DNA from 2 places in the Oribacterium sp. oral taxon 102 genome. Region 1 is predicted to be linked to the other one. Evidence: riboswitches for the same ligand, from Rfam matches in the RefSeq annotation. Region 1 holds a riboswitch; the other holds the start of a gene.

What was found. Region 1 has a riboswitch for thiamine pyrophosphate ahead of thiM (hydroxyethylthiazole kinase). Riboswitches for the same ligand answer to the same signal wherever they lie in the genome.
Region 2: linked by a shared signal. The riboswitch ahead of HW273_RS05855 (energy-coupled thiamine transporter ThiT) and the one ahead of thiM (hydroxyethylthiazole kinase) in region 1 are both predicted to bind thiamine pyrophosphate.

The regions. Positions count from the first base shown of each region.
Region 1 covers NZ_JABXYT010000001.1:2,260,620-2,272,339, forward strand. The annotation lists gene HW273_RS10065 (glycerate kinase family protein) at 1-104, opposite strand, end outside; gene HW273_RS10070 (PPC domain-containing DNA-binding protein) at 141-569, opposite strand; gene HW273_RS10075 (PrpR N-terminal domain-containing protein) at 605-2,101, opposite strand; gene HW273_RS10080 (aldo/keto reductase) at 2,261-3,115, opposite strand; gene tenA (thiaminase II) at 3,369-4,046, opposite strand; gene HW273_RS10090 (class I SAM-dependent DNA methyltransferase) at 4,056-4,754, opposite strand; gene thiD (bifunctional hydroxymethylpyrimidine kinase/phosphomethylpyrimidine kinase) at 4,781-5,578, opposite strand; gene HW273_RS10100 (HAD family hydrolase) at 5,654-6,310, opposite strand; gene thiE (thiamine phosphate synthase) at 6,307-6,948, opposite strand; gene thiM (hydroxyethylthiazole kinase) at 6,968-7,789, opposite strand; TPP riboswitch at 7,852-7,958, opposite strand; gene HW273_RS10115 (SLC13 family permease) at 8,121-9,404, opposite strand; gene HW273_RS10120 (MBL fold metallo-hydrolase) at 9,454-10,287, opposite strand; gene HW273_RS10125 (LysR family transcriptional regulator) at 10,469-11,440, shown strand; gene HW273_RS10130 (dihydrodipicolinate synthase family protein) at 11,543-11,720, opposite strand, start outside.
Region 2 covers NZ_JABXYT010000001.1:1,255,055-1,266,774, forward strand. The annotation lists gene HW273_RS05825 (GspE/PulE family protein) at 1-4, shown strand, start outside; gene HW273_RS05830 (type IV pilus twitching motility protein PilT) at 14-1,060, shown strand; gene HW273_RS05835 (type II secretion system F family protein) at 1,140-2,354, shown strand; gene HW273_RS05840 (MBL fold metallo-hydrolase) at 2,371-3,189, shown strand; gene HW273_RS05845 (exonuclease SbcCD subunit D) at 3,273-4,421, shown strand; gene HW273_RS05850 (AAA family ATPase) at 4,418-7,618, shown strand; gene HW273_RS05855 (energy-coupled thiamine transporter ThiT) at 7,785-8,318, opposite strand; TPP riboswitch at 8,383-8,478, opposite strand; gene HW273_RS05860 (ComEA family DNA-binding protein) at 8,637-9,158, shown strand; gene yfcE (phosphodiesterase) at 9,240-9,800, shown strand; gene HW273_RS05870 (YerC/YecD family TrpR-related protein) at 10,186-10,500, shown strand; gene HW273_RS05875 (DUF1836 domain-containing protein) at 10,612-11,235, opposite strand; gene HW273_RS05880 (ATP-dependent helicase) at 11,385-11,720, shown strand, end outside.

The DNA of each region.
Region 1 (11,720 bases):
TCGCAGTCTCCGAAGACCTCCCTCGCCGCCCTGCCAAGGAGCTCGATGGTTCTGTCGGAGCGCAGACTCCCCTTAAACGAATCCGATGCAAATAAAAGCTTCATAGTCTTCCCCTTTCCACGGACGGATCGCCCGTATTCTCACGAAAAATCATAGAGCTTCAGTCCTGTCCCGGAGAACCAGTCCGCTCTTCGGGAAACATGGCCTGCCGCCTCTGTCAGGAAGAGCTCGCAGGTGCCGCCGATACGGCATTCCCTGAGATGCCCGCCGTATGCCCTGCCCGAGGCGTCCGCCACATTGATGTGGAGATGCAGATAGGGCTTCCCGTCCTCCTCCGTTACGCTGCCGGTCAGCGAGGTGATCTCCAGCGGCTGCTCCAGGGTAATCCCCTGATATTCCTGCTTTTCCACATCATAGAGTCCCATATCCACATAGTCCGCGGCGCCCAGCCCGCTGACAGCCGCAAGACGGATCCGCTCCCTTCCGCAAAGCGTGCGGAGCTCTGTCATGAGCTCCTCACCGCGATCAATCCTGACGACCAGCTGCTGCCCGAATCTTCTGTATTCCATCCTCTCTCCCTTCCGGCCTTCCCGACGGAAAGCGCCTATACTATCTTATATTCCCTGAGCTTTCTCCACAGCGTCGTCTTCGAGATCCCGAGCTGCCGGGCGGTCTTTTCCCGATTCCCGAAATTCTCCGAAAGCACTGTGAGAAGACGCTCCCGCTCTCTGTCCGCGGCGGTATCCCGCTCCCGTGCCTCCCTCGCCGCATGAAGCCCTGCCTCGCTGTCTTCCCCATACAGCGCGTAGTACAGCGTCTCGACCTCCCGATCCCGTATGCTCCGGCGTTCTGCCGTAAGTAGCAGACGCTCCAGAAAGCTCTCGAGCTGCAGCCTGCCTCCCTGCCATGGCAGGCGCTCCAGCGCCCGCTCCGCGCTTTTCGTCATCACGAGATATTTCCCATAGCGCTCCATCCCTGCTCTGAGATAGACCTCCGCCAGATAGAGAATGTCCTCCGGCGTCTCCGAAAGGGAGGGAATCCGGATACAGAAGGCGCGCAGCCTCTCGTAGAGCTCCGGAAGCAATGCATCCCCGTAGTCCGGGCGCTTCGCTACTGCGATGATGTTTCGCAGCAGCAGAAGCTGAAAGAGCTTTTTCTGCGAGCGCGGATCCAGATTCTCAATGAAATTAAGCTGCAGAGTCCCCTTTGCAGCCTCCTGCGCGAGCCCGCCGTTCCCGAATAATGCTCCGTATGCCGACTCTCCCTCGACGCAGTCGTATTGCAGCAGACGTTCCCTGCCATACCGCGAATGGTTGTGCATCGCAGACGCGAAGGCATGGTACAGCGTTCCCCGCTCCTCGAGAAGCAGCTTCGGACAGTCGGTCTGCGCGAAACGCCTGGCTGTCTCCACTGCCTCCCGCATCCTTTCGCTCCGATAGGGGAAATTCACGAAGGGCTCCTCCCGCAGTGCGGAAGGCCGCGGCACTCCGTGCCGGCCGCCTGCCTCGCCTCTCTTCGTCCCTTTCCCCTCGAAGACATCCGCCAGACGGAATGCCTCCATAATCGCCTCCGCGACGGCATCCTCCGTATTCGCGAGGTAGAGTGAGGGGAGTCCCGCTTCCTCCGCGGCACGCAGCGCCGTGGCACCGCCGATGATGAGATCTGCCTTGTCCGAAACCGCCTGCACTGCGGACTCCCGAAGCAGCTCCGGATTCTGTACATAGTATTCGCGGAGGCGGACGCCGCACTGCTCCCCGAGCCCTGCCGTATCGCAGCTCATATTCCGGAACATCACCAGCGCGATCTGCGGCTCCTCCTTCCTGACGATTCGTCCGGCGCGCTCCAGCATATCCGCGATTCCCTGCCGGGTCTGCACGATTTCCACCACCGGAACATCTGTATACTGCTTGATGATTGTCGCCTGCAGCCCGCGGGCTATGATAATCTCCGCGCCCTGCGCGATCGCCCGCCGCGCCTCGGATACCGCTGCCTCTGTCTCTATAATCTTCATATAATCGATACGCTTCTTCAGCTCCTGCAGCACATCATGAGCCTGTCGGAATATCTCCTCGTTCGGAACCAGCAGCGCGATATTTGCCATAGAAAAGCTCTCCTGTCAGAAACGTTTCAAAATCATTCACATCTTGAAATTATAGCACAGCCCCGCTCCCCTTCTCCAGCCCTTCCGCACCGCTTTCTCTCCCGTATTGCCTCTCCCGCATTTTATATCCTCCTGCCCTCTTCCCTGTCCCCGCGCTCCTCACTGCATATCCAGATACTGCTTTCGGGTCGGCGCAGGGTACGCCCAGTCGATGGCGCGAAGCTCCTCTTCGCACAATGTGATCCTGTCGGCGGCAGCATTTTGCAGCGTATGCTCCGGACGAGAGGAGCGCGGAATCGCAATCGTGTGCCCATCCCGGATATTCCACGCGAGGAGGATTTCCGGCACGCTCGCCTGATGCGCCGCCGCGATTTCCCGCAGCACCTCATTCTCGAAGAGCCCGCGGCGAAGATTCCCTGCCTGCGCCAGCGGACAGTAGGACATCAGCGCCACCTCGTGCTCCCGCATCCACGGCAGAAGCGAATACTCGATGCCCCGGGAGCCGGTGTGATACAGCACCTGATTTACGAGGCAGTGCCGTCCCTCCGGAAGCGCCCACAGCTCCTCCATATCTTCGATGTCAAAGTTGGAGACGCCCCAGGCGCGGATCAGCCCCTCCCGCCTCAGCTCCTCCAGCCTTCCCACCGTCTCCGAAAGCGGATACTGCCCTCGCCAGTGGTAGAGGTAGAGATCCAGCTCCGATACCCCCATGCGGGAGAGGCTGCCGGCCAGTGCGCGGCGCATCCGCGTCCCTCCGGCATTTCCGGGCAGCACCTTGGAGACGAGGTAAAGCTTCTCGCGGTTCATACCCCGCAGCGCTTCTCCGAGCAGCGACTCCGCCGCGCCGTTTCCATACATCTCCGCGGTATCGAGCAGCGTCATCCCTGCGCCGATCCCCTGCCGTATCCCCGCGAGCTCCCGCTCCCGTACAGCGCGGTTCTCTCCCAGATACCATGTCCCCTGCCCGATCGCCGGAGCCTCTGTCCCATTCCGCAGCTTCACCCTGTGCAGCATACTGACCTCCTCTGTATTCTGCAGATATCTCCGCATTCTGATAGAATTATAATTTATCTTTCATGTTCAAGAAGCTCTACTTGAGCAGTCTCACTTTTGAGCCAACAATAAAAGATTCCGCTGTCAAAGGATCGCTCCTGACAACAGAATCATCTTATCCGATTTCCGCGGCTTTCCATAGACGCAAACTGCCGAAATACCCGAGCATAAATCCACAGATCCGATAAATTGCATTTCCATGATCCTTTTTCTTTCAAAATCGTTCAGTATCATTCTTCCCTGCATATACCGCGTCCCAGAAGCGCAGTTCGAAAAGGCAGCATTTCTCGAAGATTTCACAGAGCTGCCGCACCCTCTCCTCACGGATGTCCCCCGCCATTCCGTCGATCCTGTCAATGAGCGCCTGGTTTGCCTGCCGGTACGATACGGAAAGGTAAGCCGAAAACCACGCGCTGTAGCTCTCCCTCCCGACTGCCCCGGCATAGCGCTCCGCCATTTTTTCCGCGATATAGGCATAGCTCCAGGAACAGTTCAAAAGAAGAACCAGCCCGGTCAGCACGTCGCCCGCCTGCGCCGTACAGAGCATATACTGCGTATAGGCGCTGTTATCGATATGCGCAGCCGTTTCCCGAAGCTCTGCTTCCGGAATGCCGAGCTGCTTCATATACGGGATATGCGTCCGAAAGGTCTCCTCGATCGTATTCGACATTTCCCCGCACAGGAAGCGCATCTCCTCAAAATCATCGGATTTAAGGAGGATCGCCGCGAGGATCTTCATGTAGTCTCTCAGATAAATGGAGTCCTGCAGCATATAGAAGCGGAACTTCTCGACCGGCAGCGTTCCCTCCGCCATCTCCCTGACAAAGGGGTGCTGTAAATAACGCGGCCAGAGTGTCTGCGCGCACGCATAGAGTCTCTTCGAAAGCTTCATGGTATCTCCTTACTTCTCTGCGATGATCGCGACATAGCCTCCGCTCCGGTAGCCCTCGACTACCTCCTCCGCCTCTTCGTTGGTATACATGGGATTCCTGAGGAGCGTCTGATAAAATGTGAAATCATGGAAGCCGAGCGCCCTCAGCACGCCGATCTTCTCCTCGGTGGAATGCCATACGCCCGCGCTGCACAGCTCCAGCGGATACGGAAGACCCGGCATCACATCTATGAGATCCGGATGACGGAAGCTTCCGACATTCTTCGCCAGCAGATACATGAAGCCGAAGGCGCTCTCCTTGGGGACATCCAGTGAGATGAACCGTCCGCCCTTTTTCAGCGCCCTCCTGCAGATCGAGAAGGCACGCGGGAGATCCTCCATATAACTGGAGCTGCCGTTCAGATAGATCACATCGTAGGCATTCCGCTCCAGCTGCGCTTCCTCAATCGCAAGATAGCCAAGGAGATGCACGCCGCGCTTCTCCGCGATAGTGCCCATATCCCGGGACGGCTCGATGCCCTCGATGCCGCTGCAATCAATCATGCTCTCGAACAGACCGCTCCCGCAGCCGACCGAGAGCACCCGCCGCCCCTCGATCTCACCCAGTGCCCTCCTGAGGAGCCTGAGCTCACTCCGGAACAGGTTTTCATTCTCCATAAACCAGGCATCATACTGCGCTGCATAGCCATCAAACTTCTGCTTCGTCATAAAATTCCCTTCATTTTCCATTGCCTTCAGTCCCTGAATTCACCGCACAGCGAAAACGCGTGATTCATCGGTCCGCTTCCCCTGCCCAGATCCAGCATGTCCGAAAGCGCAGCGGAAATATAGTCCTTCGCCTTCCTGACAGCCTCCTCCAGCGTGCAGCCCTTCGCGAGATTTGCGGCGATGGCGCTGGACAGCGTACAGCCCGTGCCGTGGGTATTGGGGTTCTCGATCCGCCTGCCATAGAACCACTTTGCGCGTCCCCCGGTATAGAGCAGGTCATTCGCGTCGTTCACGCTGTGCCCGCCCTTGCACAGCACCGCACAGCCGTAGCGCTCGCTGATGTGACGCGCCGCGTCCGTCATATCTGCTTCCTCCGAAATTTTCTGTCCCGAGAGAATCTCCGCCTCCGGGATGTTCGGCGTCAGCACCGTCGCCAGCGGCAGCAGCTCCTTCTTCATCGTTTCCACCGCAGCAGCGGAAATGAGCTGTGCGCCGCTGGTCGCGACCATCACCGGATCCACTACGATATTCTCCGCCCGATAGAAGCGGAGCCGCTCCGCGACGACCTCAATCAGCACAGAAGAGGAAAGCATCCCGAGCTTCACCGCGTCCGGACGGATATCCTCGAATACCGCGTCGAGCTGCTGCCGCAGGAATTCCGGGCTGACTTCGTGGATCGCGCGCACGCCGGTCGTGTTCTGCGCCGTCAGCGCCGTGATTGCGCTCATGGCGAAAACGCCGTTCATGGTCATTGTCTTCAGATCCGCCTGGATCCCTGCCCCTCCGCTGCAATCGCTGCCGGCGATGGATAATGCTGTTTTCATTTTTTCTCCTTGTCTTGGGGCATGGAAATGCAGCGCGCGAAATGCCCCGGATGCCGCGCCTTCCTCTCTGCGCGCTCAGCAAAAGCTTTCCGCGCGAAACGGAAGCCATTCCCGGAAGGCTCGAATATAAACGTCCGAAATGCGGCATAGCTGCTCCTGCCGCTTCTCCGAGGGATCGAAGACCGCCGCGACGGAAAAGCCGTCCCTCTTTGCAGTCTCTGCCGCGTGATATGCGTCTTCGAAAACCCAAGTATCCTTTTTATCCGTCCCGAGCCGCTCCTGTGCCGCGCGGTAAATATCCGGCTCTTCCTTGCTTTTCCCGACGGAGGCACAGGTGAAAATACCAGAAAACAATTCGCTTAGCCCGAGACGGGAAAGCGCCGCCTCTATCAGCTTCCGATCCGTCGCAGTCGCGATGCACAGCCCGATCCCGTTTTCTCTGAGCTCCCGCAGAAATTCGGCGGCACCGGGCTTCAACGGCGCCCTCTCCCGATAGAACGCCGCGAGCATTCGCTTCACACCGTCCACGATCTCCTCTGTACGTAAGCTCACCCTATATACCGTGCGGTAATACGCTGCGGATTGCTCCAGACTGAAGGATCTGAATCTCTCGCTCAGCTTCTCCGCCGGCTCGATCCCGAGAGAACGAAGGTAGTCCTCCGCGAGGGTATCCCAAACCGGCATGGAATCAAGCAGCGTCCCATCCGCATCGAAAATGGCGCCCCGGATCATTTCCCCACCATTTTCCGTGAAAGCGCCGAAAGCGCCCTGCAGGAGGACTCGATATCCTCCGCACCGAAAATGGCGGATACGACGGCGACACCATCCACCCCGGTTCCCGAGAGCTCCAGAATATTCCCCTGTCCGATGCCGCCGATCGCCACCACCGGGATCTGTACGGCCGCGCAGATCCGCCGAAGCGCCTCATGGGAAACCGCCTCCGCGTCCTGCTTGGTGGAGGTGGCAAATACCGCGCCGACACCCAGATAATCTGCGCCGGCATCCTGCGCGGCGAGCGCCTGCTCCACCGTCTGTACGGAAACGCCGAGGAGCATGCCGTCTCCTATCAGACTGCGCACCTTCCCTGCATTCATATCGGACTGCCCCACATGCACGCCGTCCGCACCGCACCGTATGGCAAGCTCCACATTATCATCAATAAGGAAGGGGACGTGATATTTCCGGCACAGCCGCTTCATTTCCAGCGCCTCCTGAAAAAATGCCTGCTCGTCCAGCTGCTTTTCCCGAAGCTGGACACAGGTCACGCCGCCCCTGAGCGCGCATTCCACCTGCTCCGGCAGACTCTGTTTCCCGACCCACGCCCGATCCGTCACCGCATAGAGCAGCATATTCTCTCTCTGACAGCGCATCCTTTTCCCTCCTTCCTGCTCACATCTCCCGGAGCTTCGCGCTCTTTTCCAGCGTATCGCCATCCAGGTTGAAGACTGCATCAATGATGTAGCCGCGGTAGCTCACATTGCCGTCCAGTGCGCCGAGCCTGTCATGCGCAAGCTGACCGCAGACGCCCATCACAGAAACGGCAGCAGCAGTAGCAGAAAGCGCCTGCCGGGGATTCGCCGCGAGATAAGCGGCCGTCAGCGCCGAAAGCTGACAGCCGGTGCCGGTGATCCTGCTCATCATCGGATGACCGTTGTAAATGCAGTATGCCTTCTCTGCGTCGGCAACGACATCGATCACGCCGGTAATGGCAATCACCGCGCCGGTTCTCGCCGCGAAATCCTTCGCGAAGCGCACCGTCTGCGGCAGGGTCTCCTCCGTAACGGCATCCAGCGCATCGGCGTCTACTCCCTGCGTGCTGCCGCTGCCGAAAGCCAGCGTTTTGATCTCCGAGATATTTCCGCGAATCGCGGCGAAGCGCAGCTCCTCCAAAAGCCGCTGCGCAGTTTCGGTGCGAAGCGAAGAGGCCCCTGCGCCCACCGGATCCAGCACCACAGGGTGCCCCAGCGCATTCGCCTTTTTTCCTGCTGCTATCATGGACGGGATCGTCCGGGCGTTCAGTGTGCCGATATTAAGGTTCAGACCGGCGCAGAGAGCGGTGATCTCCTCCACCTCCGCGATCTCATCCGACATAATCGGTGAAGCGCCGCAGGCAAGAAGGATGTTCGCGCAGTCATTGACCGTTACATAGTTTGTGATATTATGGATCAGAGGCTTCCTCTCCCGCACATGGTCCAGCATTTCCTTCAGCATGATACATTCTCCTTTCAAATAAAATGGGAGCTGCCCAAATCCGGACAACTCCCATAAACATAAACACATTTCCTCGTGTATCCCTACGTTGGCATTACCCAAATCAGGTTGACGGTCTCAGGCAACACCCGACTCTCAGCTCGTCCCGCAAGCTCCCGTTCACTCTATTCGATTGAATTTCATTGTATACCGCTCCGGAGCTGCCGTCAAGCCCTGCAGGATGATTGCCCCTACTTCTTACCCGCGTATGGCTTTCCCCATCGCATCCGGCTCCCGACGGTTCCCTGATATATCTGCCGGTTTTCTCAGCGGCTACGAATACTCCACAAATTCAGGCGAGCGGATAAAGCAGCTGCGCGGATACGGCGCAGGACAGCATCGCCAGCAGCATATAGGGAAGCGTGAATCGGAGAACCTTGGCGGGATTATAGCCTCCGGCAGCAAATGCCACCGCACACTCGCCCGAACCGGACGGAAATCCCACAGCGAAGTAGTTCGCCGTACCGATGATGAGCACGAGCCCCCTCGGGTCCCAGCCTGCTGCCAGCGCCACCGATGCTGCAATCGGAATCAGTACGGACTGCGTCCCCATATTGGAAATGAAGGTCGTCATAATAACGGTTGCAGCAGAGAAGATCAGCATAACCCTGAAGGAGCTCGGGTTCTCGCCGATCAGCCGCAGAATGAAATTTCCGATCACATCGGCTGCGCCGGACTGCCCGATCGCATCCGCTACAACCAGCACGCCTGCCAGCATCCAGATCATATCGCAGCTCATTTCCTTCGATGCCTGCTGCGCTGTAAGACAGCCTGTCATGATAAGGAGAAGCACCCCCAGTGCCGGTGCAAGATACAGCCACTGTCCTGTATATTTGTTAAAGATCATAGCCAGCATAACAAGACAGAATATGATATAAACCAGATTTTGCTTATTCTTCGGCAGCAGCTCTGCCTCTCTGTGCTTCAGCTTAGAGGTATCCACTGTGCTGTCCGCCTCCTTCGGCATCAGCCTCCAGCAGAATACGCAGTAAAGAGTCAGCACCACGATCGGAATGACCGCAAAACGGAACGGGTCCAGCAGCCGAATCTGAAATGCAGGGTCGGACAGGATTCCCTCATAGAAGCCGTTCAGCGTCGCAAAGGTGGATGCGCCGAGTCCGACCGGCAGCCGGAACTTCCATGCAACCATGACTCCCAAAAGCGGCAGAATCAGTCTCTTTGCCGTAATCTCTCCGGCATCGTCCAGCGTCGTCAGAAATACCACGAGAATCGCCAGTGCCGCCGTAGATGGCACAAACTGCGAGAAAATGGCGGCAATCCCGAAAAAGGCGAGAATCAGCAGCATTCCATTTTTCCCCTTCAGCCCGTTTAACCAGCCTGAAATCTTCCCAACCAGCTCCGTCTTCGTCAATGCCGCAGAGAGTGCGAGCGTCGGCGCAATCAGAACCACCGTTTTGTTTCCAAATCCGGTGAACGCCTTATTCAGTTCGACAACTCCGGCAGCAGCGAGAATCAGACAGCAAAGCATTGTCGTAACGCCAAACGGCACCTTGTGCCAGATGAACATGATCATCATAAACAAGGTGACCAGCAGCACGATCGTTAACTGTGACATAGCAATCTCCTTTTTAAACCGGCTCCGCTTTCTCCTGAAAAGGCGAAGCTTACATAAGTGCTCTTACCTGCCGTACCCGTTCCCGGATGAAATCCGCCCATACCGTTTCGTCGCAGTAAATGTTATTCTCATTCGTATAGGTTCCGGCACGATCCACAATCTCAATCTGGTTCGGGTGACTCGGCAGCGCGATATCCACATGGAGCGCCGTGAGCTTCTCCTCGTCTGCCAAGAAGCGATCCCGAAGCGCCGGTGTCAGCCATTTGCTGGTGCTGTAGTATCGGTCATTCATCGTATTGGCTCCGACTCCGCCATGCATGCCCAGCGTATAGGTCTTCCCATCCGCCGGATTTTTCTCCTCCCAGAAGAAGGAGGTGCAGCCGATCGTATGTCCGGGCGTCAGCATCGTACGAATCCGGATATTTCCAAGCTCGATCGGCCGATCATCCTGATAGAAATGATCCGCTGCAAAGTCCTGTGGATGAGAGTCCTTATCCAGTACCAGTGTCTCCTCCGGCACATTCCGATAAAATTCCCAGTCCTCTCTCGACATCCAAAGCTCTGCGCCGCACATCCTCCGGAGCTGCTCCGCTGCACCGCAGTGATCGAAATGTGCATGGCTAAGAAGAATCTTCCTGATATCCGTCAGCCTGTAGCCCAGCTTCATAATCGACTCTACCAGCATTGCCAGGCTTTCCGGTATCGCCGTATCGATAAGAATGCAGCCGTCTCCGGTATCGATCAGATATGCGCCGACCCATGTCTGTCCGGAAACATACCAAGTCTGCGGTGAAAGCTGAAACGGCTCGATGGCGAGCTCCCATGGACGGTACGCCAGTGTGGCGACCGGATCCGGCGTCGGTTTTGTACATCGAAATGGCATTTTCCTCCTCCTTTTCTCCCTCTCTCCTGATCCCCGAAGGGAATTGTATCTTCCTCCGGTCTGACAGCTTCTTTTTAAGTCTCTGTTTTTACTATATATCCACACACTTTATCAGTTCAACTTATTGATATTTATATTTTCTCTTATTATAATTAAGTCATATAAAAAGGGGGGAATGAAAGTGGATCTGCATCAGGTTGAATATATCCTTGCTATCGAAAAGGAAAAGAGCATTTCCAAGGCAGCTCAAAAACTATTTATCACGCAATCCGCGCTGAACCAACAGCTTTTGAAGCTGGAAAAAGAAATCGGGACGGCACTTTTCGAGCGCCGGAGCCATATGATGCTCCCCACCTTCGCAGGAAGCGTGTATCTGGAAAACGCCCGCAGGCTGGTCGACATCCGCGACAGCACATATAAGCTTCTCCATGATATCACAGAGGAAAAAACCGGCGAGATCTCCATTGCCTTCACTCCGGAGCGCGGCTCAGAGATGTTCTCGAAGATTTACCCCGCCTTCCATACGCTCTATCCGCAAATCACGTTTCGGATCAAGGAAGCAAGAAACAAGGGAATGGAACAGGCGCTCGCCCGGAAGGAGGTCACCCTCGCCTGCACCTCCTATACAGACAGCTCTCTGAATCCGGACTTCACCTATGTTGCCGGCGTTCGGGAGGAAATGGTGCTGGGGCTCCCACGGGAGCATCCCCTCGCCCCTCTCGCCGGAGAGGAGAGCTGGCGAACGCTGCCTGAACTCGAGCTCTCCTGCCTGTCGGATACGCCCTTTGTCACCAGCGGTCCAGAGACGCTCAGCCATGATATGGAAAATGCTGCCTTTGCCTATGCCGGAATGCAGCCGCATGTGCTCTTTTGTACCGGCAGCAGCCGTACCAAGCTCAATATGATCTCAGAAAACCTCTGTGCCGCCTTCTTTCCGCAGTCCTATATTGACAAGCGCGCACCCATGGTCTATTTCTCGGTAAAGCCGCACCCATGCTGGACCACCGCAGTCGCCTACCGGAAACGCACCTACCTCACGATCCCGGAAAATGTACTGATTGATATGATCCGTTCCTACAATCTGCGTGCAGCATATCCTGCCCGCAATACAGAAAATGTGCCGCCGATCGAAACAGAACGGCAGCACCTCTGATATCGATAAAACGCATTTAACAGCTGAAAAGAAAAACGGCAGGAGATCTAAAAAGACCTCCTGCCGCTTTTGCACCTTACCCCTCTTAACTTGCGAACAGTCTCAGAGCAGTCCCGCATCACGCATCACGCTCCGGAAGAGCTCGAGCGTCTCCGCTTTTACAGTCGGAAGTGACGGAAGGTACGGCGATCCCGCCGGAATGCCGCGGAGCGCCGCCATATCCTTCGCGGCAACAGGGAATGACGCCTTGTCCATCGCAAGCCGCACCGGGTTCAGCCTA
Region 2 (11,720 bases), 1.0 Mb from region 1:
CTGAGGAGAGGGAATGAGGATAGAGGAACTGGTACGGACAGCCGCGGGGCTTGGCGCGAGCGACATTCATATCGTAGCGGGGCTGCCGCCCAAGATGCGGCGCAACGGCCGCATACAGGCGATTTCGGCGCAGCCGCTCTCTCGAGAGGACTGCGCCGGACTCGCGAGGGAGCTTGCCGGAGAAGCGTTCGAAAGCGTAGCGGAGATCGGAGAGCTGGATCGCGGGGCAACGATCGCCGGCACGCGGGTTCGCGTCAATCTATTTCGTCAGCAGGGAAGCTTCTCTGCCGCGCTGCGCATTCTCTCGGAGAAGATTCCGCCGCTGGAGAGTCTGAGGCTGCCGCCTGCAGCGCTCCGCTTCCCGGAGTTCCGGCAGGGGATCGTGCTTGTGACGGGAGAGACCGGCTCCGGCAAGTCCACGACGCTTGCCGCGATTCTGCAAAGGATCAATGAGAGCCGGCAGGAACATATCCTGACGCTGGAGGATCCCATAGAGTATGTTTATACGCCGGCGGAGAGCATCGTCAATCAGCGACAGATCGGGACGGATACGAGAAGCTACGCGGACGGGCTTCGTGCTGCGCTCCGGGAGGATCCGGACGTGCTCCTGATCGGAGAGATGCGGGACTTTGAGACGATAGAGACAGCGTTGACGGCAGCGGAGACGGGGCATCTCGTATTCGCGACCCTGCATACGAATTCCGCAGTGGACGCAGTGGATCGTATCGTCGGGGTTTTCCCGGAGGCGAGACAGCCGCAGATCCGGCTCCAGCTCTCAACCACGCTCCGGGCGGTGCTGTCACAGCAGCTCCTGCCGGAGCTGAGGGGGCAGGGCAGGGTGCTGGCAGCGGAGCTTCTGATGATGAATCCGGCGCTTGCGAATCTGATCCGCGAGGGGAAAACACCGCAGATGTACTCTTTCCTGCTCTCCGGCGCAAAGGATGGCTCTGTCACGATGGACAATTGCCTTCTGGAGCTTTTGCGAAGCAGGAGGATTTCCTCGGATACCGCGCTTGCCGCATGCTTCGACAGGGAATCCCTTCGAAAGAGGATGCTGTAGCCGGATCCGGTGCGCTGTAGCTGGGCGCCGGGAGCGGCAGGGAGCATTTGGGAATGTGAGATAAAGAGGGAGGCAGAGGGTGACGACCTATTCCTACAGAGCGATATCGAGAGAGGGCGTGGAGATCCGCGGTGTCGTGCAGGCAGCGGACGAGTTCGCGGCAGCCGGCCAGATCAGGGAGCGATGCCCGATCATTACGAGCCTGAAACCTGTGCAGACGGGGAAACTGCCTGCCCTTCTCAGCATGGAGCTCGGGAGTCGTCGAGTGAAAATGAAGCCGCTGGCGCTGCTCTGCTCGCAGTTCGCGATTACGCTTCGCTCCGGGATGCCGGTAGGACGTGCCATGGAAATGATCGCACGACAGACAGAGGACAGGAAGCTCCGCAGGGTTCTCTCCGAGGCAGCGGAGGATATACGGGCGGGAAGCACCGTCGCCAGCGCGCTGCGGAAATTTGAGGGTGTTTTCCCGGAAACCTTCATAGAGACGATCAGCGCCGGAGAGCATGCCGGTACGCTGGACGAGTCCTTCCGGAAGCTGCACAGCTACTATGAGAAGGGCTATAGGACGAGCGAGAAGATCCGTAGCGCGATGACCTACCCTTCCTTTGTCATCCTCGTAGCGATTGTTGTGCTGATCATTGTGATGGCGAAGGTAGTCCCTGCGCTGACGCAGACCTTCGCGGCGCTGGGCGGGGAGCTGCCGATGATTACGAGACTCATGATCGCGAGCTCCGCATTCTTTGCGGACTGGTGGATCTTTCTGCTGTTTCTGCTGCTGCTCTTTGTCACGGCATGGAAGCTCTATACGCGGACGGAGCGCGGCAGGAGGCTTGCGGGGAGGCTGCAGCTTCTGCTGCCGGTGATCGGGAGGATCAATCTGATGAACGGTGCGGCGCAGTTCGCGAATACGCTCTCCGTCATGCTCGGCGCGGGGCTGACGATCAACAATGCGGTGACGGCGACGGCGAAGACGCTTGATAACGACATCCTTGCGGAGGAGGTTCTCGGCATGACGGCGAAGATCGAGGAGGGACATCCGATCGGTGAATGCATCCGTCAGTCAGCGTATTTTCCGGACACACTGAAGGAGATGTGCGCGGTAGGAGAAGAGACCGGAGATCTCGATCGGACGCTGGAGGTCGTCGGCTCCTACTTTTCGAATGAGGCGGATTTTCTGACGCAGCAGGCGCTGGCGAGGCTGGAGCCGACGCTGCTCATTCTGCTCGCGCTCTTCGCGGGCTTCATTGTCTTCTCGATCTATCTGCCGATGTTTACCATGTATGATTTAATGTAAGAGGAAAGGAAACCCAATGAAAATCACCATGCTGGGTACCGGCAATGCGCTGGTTACGGAGGTTTTCAATACCTGCTATCTGCTGATCGAAGAAGAACGTCCGGCGGAGGAGCGGTATTTTCTCGTGGATGCGGGCGGCGGCGCGCAGATTTTCGCCCAGTTTAAGAGGGCGGGCATAGACTGGACAAAAATACATGAGCTCTTTCTGACCCATCGGCACATCGACCATTTTACCGGCATGATCTGGATGGTGCGGCGGATTGCACAGGGCATGAAGTCCGGGAAATATACGGGAGATGCGAATATCTACGGGCATGCCGAGGTCATCGGACAGCTCGAGACGGTCTGCCGCATCCTGCTCGATCCGGGACAGCTCCGCTATCTCGGGGAGCGGATCCATCTGACTGCCGTCTCGGATGGGGAGAGCCGGGAGATCAACGGAAAGCGCTTCACCTTCTTCGACATCGGCTCGACGAAAGCGAAGCAGTTCGGCTATCAGATGTATCTCCCGGATGGGAGGAAGCTCTGCTGCTGCGGAGAGGAGCCGTACAATGCGGAGCGGGAGCGGCAGTATGCCGAGCACAGTGACTGGCTGCTTCATGAGGCGTTCTGCCTCTATGCGGAGCGGGAGCGCTTCCATCCCTACGAGAAGCATCATTCCACCGTTCGGGACGCGGCGGAGCTTGCGGAGGGACTCGGCGTGAAGAATCTGCTGCTCTATCACACGGAGGACAGCAATATTCTCCGGCGAAGGGCGCTCTATACAGCGGAGGCGGAGAAATACTTCCGGGGCAGGGTCTATGTGCCGGAGGATCTGGAGACGATCGCGCTGTAGGGGATGTGGAAGAGGGAAGGCTTTTGACCGGCACAGTCCGAGAGACACATCGCAGGGGAAGGCTGGAGAGGAGGAACAGAGGTATGAAATTTTTCCATCTGTCGGATCTGCATATCGGGCTGAAGCTGCTGAATCAGGATCTCCGGGAGGAGCAGGCAGAGGTCTTCCGGCAGATTGTATCGGCGGCGCGGACGGAGCAGCCGGACGCGGTCGTCATTGCAGGAGACATCTACGATAAGGCAATCCCCTCGGCGGAGGCGGTATCGCTCTTCGACCGCCTCATCACCGGGCTTCGGGCAGCTGCGCCGGAGGCGGAGCTGCTTCTGATCAGCGGAAACCACGACAGCGCCGCACGCGTCAATGTCTTTCGTTCCGTGCTCGCCGGACAGCGGATACACATGATCGGGGAGCCGCCGCAGCGGGAGGGAGAGCGGATTGAGAGGCTTACGCTGAGAGACCGCTTCGGACCGGTGAACTTCTATCTGCTTCCCTTCGTGAAGCCCTCCATGGTGAAGGCGATTACCGGGGTGGATGCGGACGGCAGCAACCTGTCCTATGATGCTGCGCTGCACCGGCTGATCGAGAGGGAGGAGCTCGTGCAGACAGAGCGGAATGTTCTCGTGAGCCACCAGTTCTATCTGCCGCCCGGGAAGGATGCCGGGGCGGTGGAACGGATGGATTCCGAGCTTTGCACGGTCGGGAATATCGACGCTGTGCGGGCGGATATTCTGGAACGCTTCGACTATGCGGCGCTCGGACATATCCATAAGCCAATGAAGGTCGGGAGCGAAACCTGCCGCTACTGCGGAACGCCGCTCGCCTGTTCCGTCAGCGAAGCGGGACAGGAGAAGGCGATCCTTTCTGTGGAGCTTCTGGAGAAGGGCGTGTGCCGCGTTCGCCCGATCCCGCTTCTGCCGCGCAGGGCGCTTCGGGTACTGCGCGGCGAGCTGCGGGAGCTTCTCCACGAGGGAACGGAGGACTATGTCAGCATTATCCTCACGGACAGAGCGGATCTGGATGTCTTCGATATGCAGGATCGCCTCCGCGCCGCCTTCCCGAATCTGCTGGAGATCCGGCGGGAGAGCGTCCGCGGCGCGGACTATACGGCGGACATTGCGCCAGACAGGGACATGGACAGCTTTTCCCTCTGTGAGAGCTTCCTCGGAGGACTGGAGCAGGAGGAAGCGGCGCTGCTCAGGGAGATTATCAATACGGTGGAGGCGGGAGAATGAGGCCGGTCAGACTTACCATGCAGGCGTTCGGCTCCTACGGGCAGCGGACGGCGATCGATTTCACAGAGCCGCGGCAGCAGCTTTTCCTGATCAGCGGAGATACCGGAGCCGGTAAAACGACGATCTTCGATGCGATTGTCTTCGCCCTGTACGGAGAGGCGAGCTCTGAAAGCAATAAGAAGGACGGGGCAGAGCTGCAGAGTCAGTTCTGCGGCTATGCGACGACACCCTTTGCAGAGCTTTCCTTCCGGGAATGGAACGGCGGTATCGAGGAGGAGTACACGGTTCGCCGAACACCGCGGCACCTCCGTCCGCTGAAAAAGGGCAGCGGCTTTACGGAGGAGAAGGAGAGCGTGTCGCTCACACTCCCGGATGGGCGGGAATATTCGCAGAATACCAGAGAGACGGATCGGAAGCTTATAGAGATCATAGGGCTGACGAAGCCGCAGTTCATGCAGCTTTCCATGATCGCGCAGGGCGAGTTCATGGAACTGCTTCGCGCGCGCTCTGAGGATAAGAAGCTCATTTTCCGGAAGCTCTTCCGCACAGGGATGTATCAGAGTGTCGTGGAGGAGCTGGCGAACCGGAGACGGGAGGGGCTTGCCGCGCTTACGGAGCTGGCGAACCGCTGTGTGGAGGAGCTTGCACAGCTCGTGATTCCGGAGGACTATGCGCATGCTGCGGCGCTCTCGGAGCAGAAAAACCGTGTGCAGCGCAGCGAGCGGCTGAATGTCGCGGAGATGGAGGAACTGCTCTCGCAGCTTCGGGAGGAAAAGCTGTGGCTCTCTGAGGAGAGGCTGCGTGCGGACGCGGCGGAGCAGAGCGCGGCAGAGCGCCGGGATCGGACGCGGGACAGCCTGACCCGGGCAGAGGCGCTCCTGTCGGCATACACGAAGCTTCAGCAGGCGGAGCAGGAGCTTTCTGCGCATTCCGTGCGCGAGGCGGAGTTTGCAGAGAAGACGGAAAGGATGCGGGAGCTTCGGCAGGCGTACGAGCTGCTGCCGCTTTCGGAACGGGCGGAGGATGCCGCCCGGGAGCTTCAGGAGAGTACGGCGGGAATCGCGGCGGAGGAAGGCGCGCTGCCCCTGCTCCGGGAGGAGACGGAAGTGCGCAGCCGAGAGGAGCGGACGATGCAGGCGACCGCCGCGGAACGCGGCGAGGCATATACGAAGTGCAGGGAAAGTGTGCTGCAGGAGCTGGAGCGGATTCGGCGGCGGCAGGCGGCAGAGGCGGAGCGGATAGAGCGGGAGAGGAGCCGGGATGAGGCAGCGAAGCAGGCGGCAGCGGCAAAGGCAGCACTGCAGCATTCTTCAGAGCAGGAACGGAAGCTCCGGGAGGAGGCGGAGCAGCTTTCGGATGCAGAGCTCCGGCTGGAGCGCTGGCAGAGGAGCCGGGAGAGCCTCGGAGAGCTGGAAGCCGAGGAGCAGGCGCTCCGGTCGCTTTTTCAAATCTGCGAGGAGGGGAAGGCAAGGCTTACGGAGCTGCAGCGGCAGTATGCGGCGGCACGGACTGCCTTTTTCTCGGCTTCGAAGGAGCAGCTTGCCGTGCAGACTGCCTTTCTGGATGAACAGGCGGGCTTTCTCGCGCGGGAAAAGCTGCGGGAGGGACAGCCCTGTCCGGTTTGCGGCGCGCTGGAGCACCCGCAGCCGGCACAGCTTTCCGCGCGGCACGAGGAGGTGAGCCGGGAGAAAGTTGCAGCACTTACGGAGCGATGCAGTACGCTCCGCAGCCGGCAGGAAACGCTTGCCAAAGAAACGGGCGCGCTCGGAGAGCTGACGAGGGAACGGGAGACGCAGCTTCTGGAGCGGGAGGCGCGCCTCCGGGAGAGGCTGCAGCGGCTATTTCCGGAAGAAAGCCTTGCGGAGGCGGCATTTCCTGTGCTTTCTGCACTTCTCGGGAGGGAACGGGACAGACTCCGGGAGAGCGGCGCGAAGATTCAGGCGGACGCGGTGCGGCTCCGGCAGATACAGGAGACGCTTTCGCATATGGAGGAGCAGAGAGGCAGGCTGAGTGAGACAGTCGAGCGCACGGCAGAGCGTCTCCGGCACAAAGAGACGGCGCTGACAGAGACGGAAACGAGACTTACGTCGCTGCGAGAGCAGACAGTCTTTCCGACAGAGGAGGCGGCGAGGCAGGCGCACGACAGCGCGCTTCGCGCGAAGAAGCAGGCGGAGGCGCGCTGTCAGGATGCGCGGCGGAGACTGGATGAGAGCCGTGCGGAGCAGGAACGCTGTGAGACGAGACTCCGGCAGTACCGGGAACGGCTGCCCCGACAGCAGGAGGTGCTGGATATGCGGCGGGAGGCATATCTCGCGGGTCTTTCCCGCATCCGTATGACGGAGGAACGGCAGAGAGAGCTTTGCCGTCGCTATGAGGAGGCGGATATAGAGCGACTCCGGCAGGAGATAACAGAGCATAAGGAGCTACTGCTCTCTGTCAGGACGAGAATTAGTGCCTGCCGGGAAACAATCGCGGGACAGCCGAGACCGGATGCAGAGGAGCTGTCGGAGGCGGCTATGGAAGCGGAGCATGATCTCATTGCAAGGAAGAGAGAGGCGGAGGCTCGTAGAGCAGCGCTCCGTTCGGCGGAGCAGGTGTACAGCGTGCTTCTGCCCCGTATGGAGACGCGCGAGAAGCTTCTCCGGGAATACACGCGGCTGGATAGCCTCTATAATCGTCTCGCCGGGAAGGTCAGCGGCTCCCGCATGGATATCGAGACCTTCGTCCAGCGGTATTACCTGAGACGGATTCTCCATGCGGCGAATCGCCGATTCCTGGAGATGTCGGGCGGACAGTTCGAGCTTCGGATGACCGGAGAGGAACAGGCTGGCGAGGGGAAAAACAGAGGGCTTGACCTGATGGTATACTCTACCGTGACCGGAAGAGAGCGGGAGGTACGGACGCTTTCCGGAGGAGAGTCCTTTATGGCGGCGCTGGCGCTGGCGCTCGGAATGGGAGACCAGATCCAGCAGAGCTCCGCGGCGATCCACCTCGATATGATGTTCATTGACGAGGGCTTCGGCTCATTGGATGAGCGTTCCCGCGATCAGGCGGTACGCGTTCTCAAGCGCATGGCAGGCGGCTCGAAGCTGATCGGCATCATCTCTCATGTGACGGAGCTGAAGCAGGAGATCGATGACCAGCTGCTGGTGACGAAGACGGACGACGGCAGTCATGCGGTCTGGAGAATATCATAAAAGGGCTGTAAAAAATGCTTCAAAATGCATTTCTTCACAGTCCCTTTGAAAATATTCGGTAACGGCTCCGCTTCATCAGAAAAGCAGCGAAGCAGTGAATCTTTCTGCTTCGACGAATCGAGAACAGCATGTCTGAGAGCTTAGCGCATAAGACAGGAGGACGGGCTCAGCTCCGTGCGCCGGACTTGATGCGGAAGATTGCCGCCCGGACAGGAGGGATAGCGAGGAGCAGCAGTGTCAGTGCCGCCTCCGCAGCGATATAGCTGCCGTTGTAGCCGGCAGAGTAAACGGCGGGATTCATCCCTGCGGGAGCGTATTCTGCGAAGAAGATCACGCCGGAGAGGAAAGCGAAGAAGAAGCGCCCGAGACAGCTCGCGAGGTAGCCGAGGTACAGCCCGTGCTTCCTTCCCGAGAAGAAGCCGCTCAGCCCGAGCGCGCCGAAGGCGAGGGGATAGTCCACCAGCACCTGCAGCGGCGTGTAGAAATAGGGCTTCAGGATGAAGCTGAGGAGTCCGTAGGCGATGCCGGAGGAGATCCCGCAGACCGGCCCGAAGAAGAAGCCCGGCAGACAGGCGAAGAGCATGGAGCACGGTGTGACAGAGCCGCCGTTCGGCAGGGAGAAGAGACTCAGGCTTCCTGCTGCGACGGAAAGCGCGATGCAGACCGCGGAATAGACGAGTGGCTTTACATTTTTGGACATAAAAAAACCTCCTGTGGAGCTTCCCGTCAGATTTTGACCGAAGTCATCGGGAAACCCAAAGAGGGGCACAAAAAGAATGCTTTCCTACGCCGGCATTGCCCGGTTCAGGTTCAAGGGTTGGCAAAACACCATCTCAGCAAAAGCGCCCCTAGCGTTCTTCATTATAAATAAATTTCATTTGCAAGGCAAGCAGAACTTTGATAAAATCAAAGGCATATAAGGGTGCTGAGACTGTCCTCCCGCAGGAAGCATGCACGCATCTTCTTTTTCGGTTTTTTATCTTCCGGCATTTCGCCGCATTTTCCAAACGGAGTCGATATGACAAATAAAGAGAGAACGAAGCGGAGAGAGCGGCTTCGCAGGATGCAGACTGTTATTTTCGTGCTTGTTTTCCTGCTTTGCGGCGCATGGAGCCTTTGGGAAAGCAGAGAGGAGAAGGCGGAGCTTCTGTACACGAGCTTCGCTTCTCCGGAGCAGTTTCAAGGGACGGCGAACGAAGAGAGACGTGTGTCCGGGAACAGCGCGCGTTTCTCCGGGGAAGATACGAAGGCGACGGCTTCGGCGGCAAACGCCGACGGAGGAGGCGAAGAGGAGGTGCGGCGGGAAACGAAGGCGGAGTACAGCGGTGAGAGCGAAACCGAAGCGGAAAAACGCGTAAATTTGAATACCGCGACGCCGGAGGAGCTGCAAACGCTGCCGGGCATCGGCCCTGCGACGGCGAAGCTTATTGTGGAATATCGGGCACAGTACGGCGGCTTCGCGGCGATCGAGGAGATTCAGAATGTGAAGCGGATCGGTGCGAAGACCTTCGAGAAGCTTCGGGACAAAATCTGCGTTTAGGTGGACAGGCGGGGAGATTGTTGCTATAGTCCAATCGTACAGAAGCGCTTCAAATTCAAAAATACGGAAAGGACAATACGGATGAAATATCTGATTGCGAGTGATATTCACGGCTCCGCCTACTGGTGCAGGAAAATGCTGGAGAAATTTCAGGAGAGCAAAGCGGAGAAGCTGATCCTTCTGGGAGACATCCTATATCACGGGCCGAGGAACGATCTGCCGAGAGACTATGCCCCGAAGCAGGTGATTGAAATGCTGAATCCGCTTAGAAACCGGATCTACGCGGTACGCGGGAACTGTGAGGCGGAGGTTGATCAGATGGTGCTCGCGTTCCCGGTAATGGCGGACTATGCCCTGCTTTCTCTGAACGGACACACAATCTATGCGACGCACGGGCATCTCTTCAATGAGGAGACGCTGCCGCCGCTCTCTTCGGGTGAGGCGCTCCTTCACGGGCACACACATCTCCTGAGGGCGGAGAGGCTGGAGCGGGACGGGCTTCCCTTCCTCTGTCTGAACCCGGGCTCGGTTTCGCTTCCGAAGGGCGGAAATCCGAACAGCTATGCGATTCTGGAGGGAGATCTCTATCAGGTTTTCGACTTCGACGGAAATTTGCTGGCGGAGATCGGGCTGGAGGCATGAGAGGAGAGGCGTTGCGGAACGCAGGGAGCGCGGAGGAGATTTCATGTGTCCCTGGTTGACTTTACTGTTTCACAGTGTTAAAATACTGATGTATAAGTCTCCGCCGGGCGACGGAATGGATGCTGTGCCGGTACGAACGGGCATTCCGGCACCTGATCTGCAAATGCCTGCCTCTTCCCGATTAAAGATCGGGGGGGGGAGCCACGCGGAAAACCACAGGGCAAGGGTCTGAGATACCTCTCCGGCGAAGCAGCGAAGTGACGCGTAGACTTATATCGTATAATGGGATTTCTACGGCATATCGTATAGGCTGCTCCGGAATGGAGGCGTACGGAAAGGATGTAGAAGCCGATAAGCCGATAAGGCGAAAAGCAAGGGAGACAGGATGAACAGTAAGTTAAAGACCGGAGAGGTAGAGCATCTCTTCGATGCGATGCTGACGCTGCGGGATAAGGAGGATTATTACAAGTTCTTCGAGGATCTCTGCACGATCAATGAGCTGCTGTCGATGGCGCAGCGCTATGAGGTCGCGAAGATGCTGCGGGAGGGACATACCTACCTTGATATTGCGAAGAGCACCGGCGCCTCGACGGCGACGATTTCCAGAGTGAACCGTTCCCTGAACTATGGGGCGGACGGTTACGATATCGCATTTCAGAGGCTGGGGCTGGAGGATCGCTCCGGGAGGGGAAGAGATTAGGGACAGGGAAGGGCTTCGGGAATATCCCGAAGCCCTTTCAAAAATCCGAACGGCATAGCGCTGCATTCCTTGTCAAAATGGGAATATGCTCCAATATGGCTGCCCTGCGGTTCAGCGCTTCTTTTTCTCCCCGCTCTTTTCCCGAAGCTGATCCGTGATCCTCTCGATCAGCTGTTTTTTCAGATAAATATCATAGGCAAGCTCGGAAATGAAGGCAAAGAGCTGCAGCTCGGAACGCGCTTCCTCGGTAAGACCGGAGAAGGCATCCTGTGCCGGAGAGAAGCTCTCGGAGGCGCGCGCAAACTTTGTCCGGATATCCTCGATCAGGCGATCCCTGGCGTCAGCCTCCAGCGAGAAGACCTCCTCGTAGACTTTCGCGAGAGAGGGGACGGCGTCTGATGCGAAGTACGTGTCATGCAGCGGGCGTAGGATCTCCTCGATGTCGGACAGGCTCAGAATCCCCTTATAGTAGTAGATGAAGAGGAGCATCAGAATATGATTCCGCGAATAGCGCTTCTTCACCGGCGGCGGAAGAAGCTTGTTTTTCGCGTAGTTGTTAATCATGGTTTTTGTCAGCGCCTTGTCAGAGGGACTGCGCTTCATCATCGAAAGCTGCTCCTCCATGAAGCCGGTCACCTGATCCATGTACAGCGCGAGCCCTGGGATCTCGGAAGCAGGGATATACCGGAGCTCTTGCAGATATTCGGTTAGCTCTTCTAAAAGGTTCTTTTCCATAGCACGATTATAGCACAAAAGGATGAGGACGACAAGATGTGGTTTTTAAAACCATGTGGAAAGCGAGGTGTGGGCAAAGCATATTGCAGGCATTGGAATCATCTTGCGTCCATGTTATACTGGCTCCTATGGAAAAGAGAGGTAGAGGAATGGAAAATCTGGAAGCGATGATGAACGAGAGACAGGCGGAGGCGGTGCGGCAGACAGAAGGCCCCCTGCTGGTGCTGGCAGGCGCCGGCTCCGGGAAGACACGGGTACTGACGCACCGTGTGGCATATCTGATCGAAAACCGCGGTGTCGCACCGTGGCATATTCTGGCGATTACCTTCACGAACAAGGCAGCGCAGGAGATGAGGGAGCGCGTGAACCGGCTGATCGGAGCGCGCGCTTCGGAGATCTGGGTATCTACCTTTCACAGCATGTGTGTGCGGATTCTCCGGCGGAATATCGAGGCACTCGGCTACACACGGGATTTCTCTATCTAT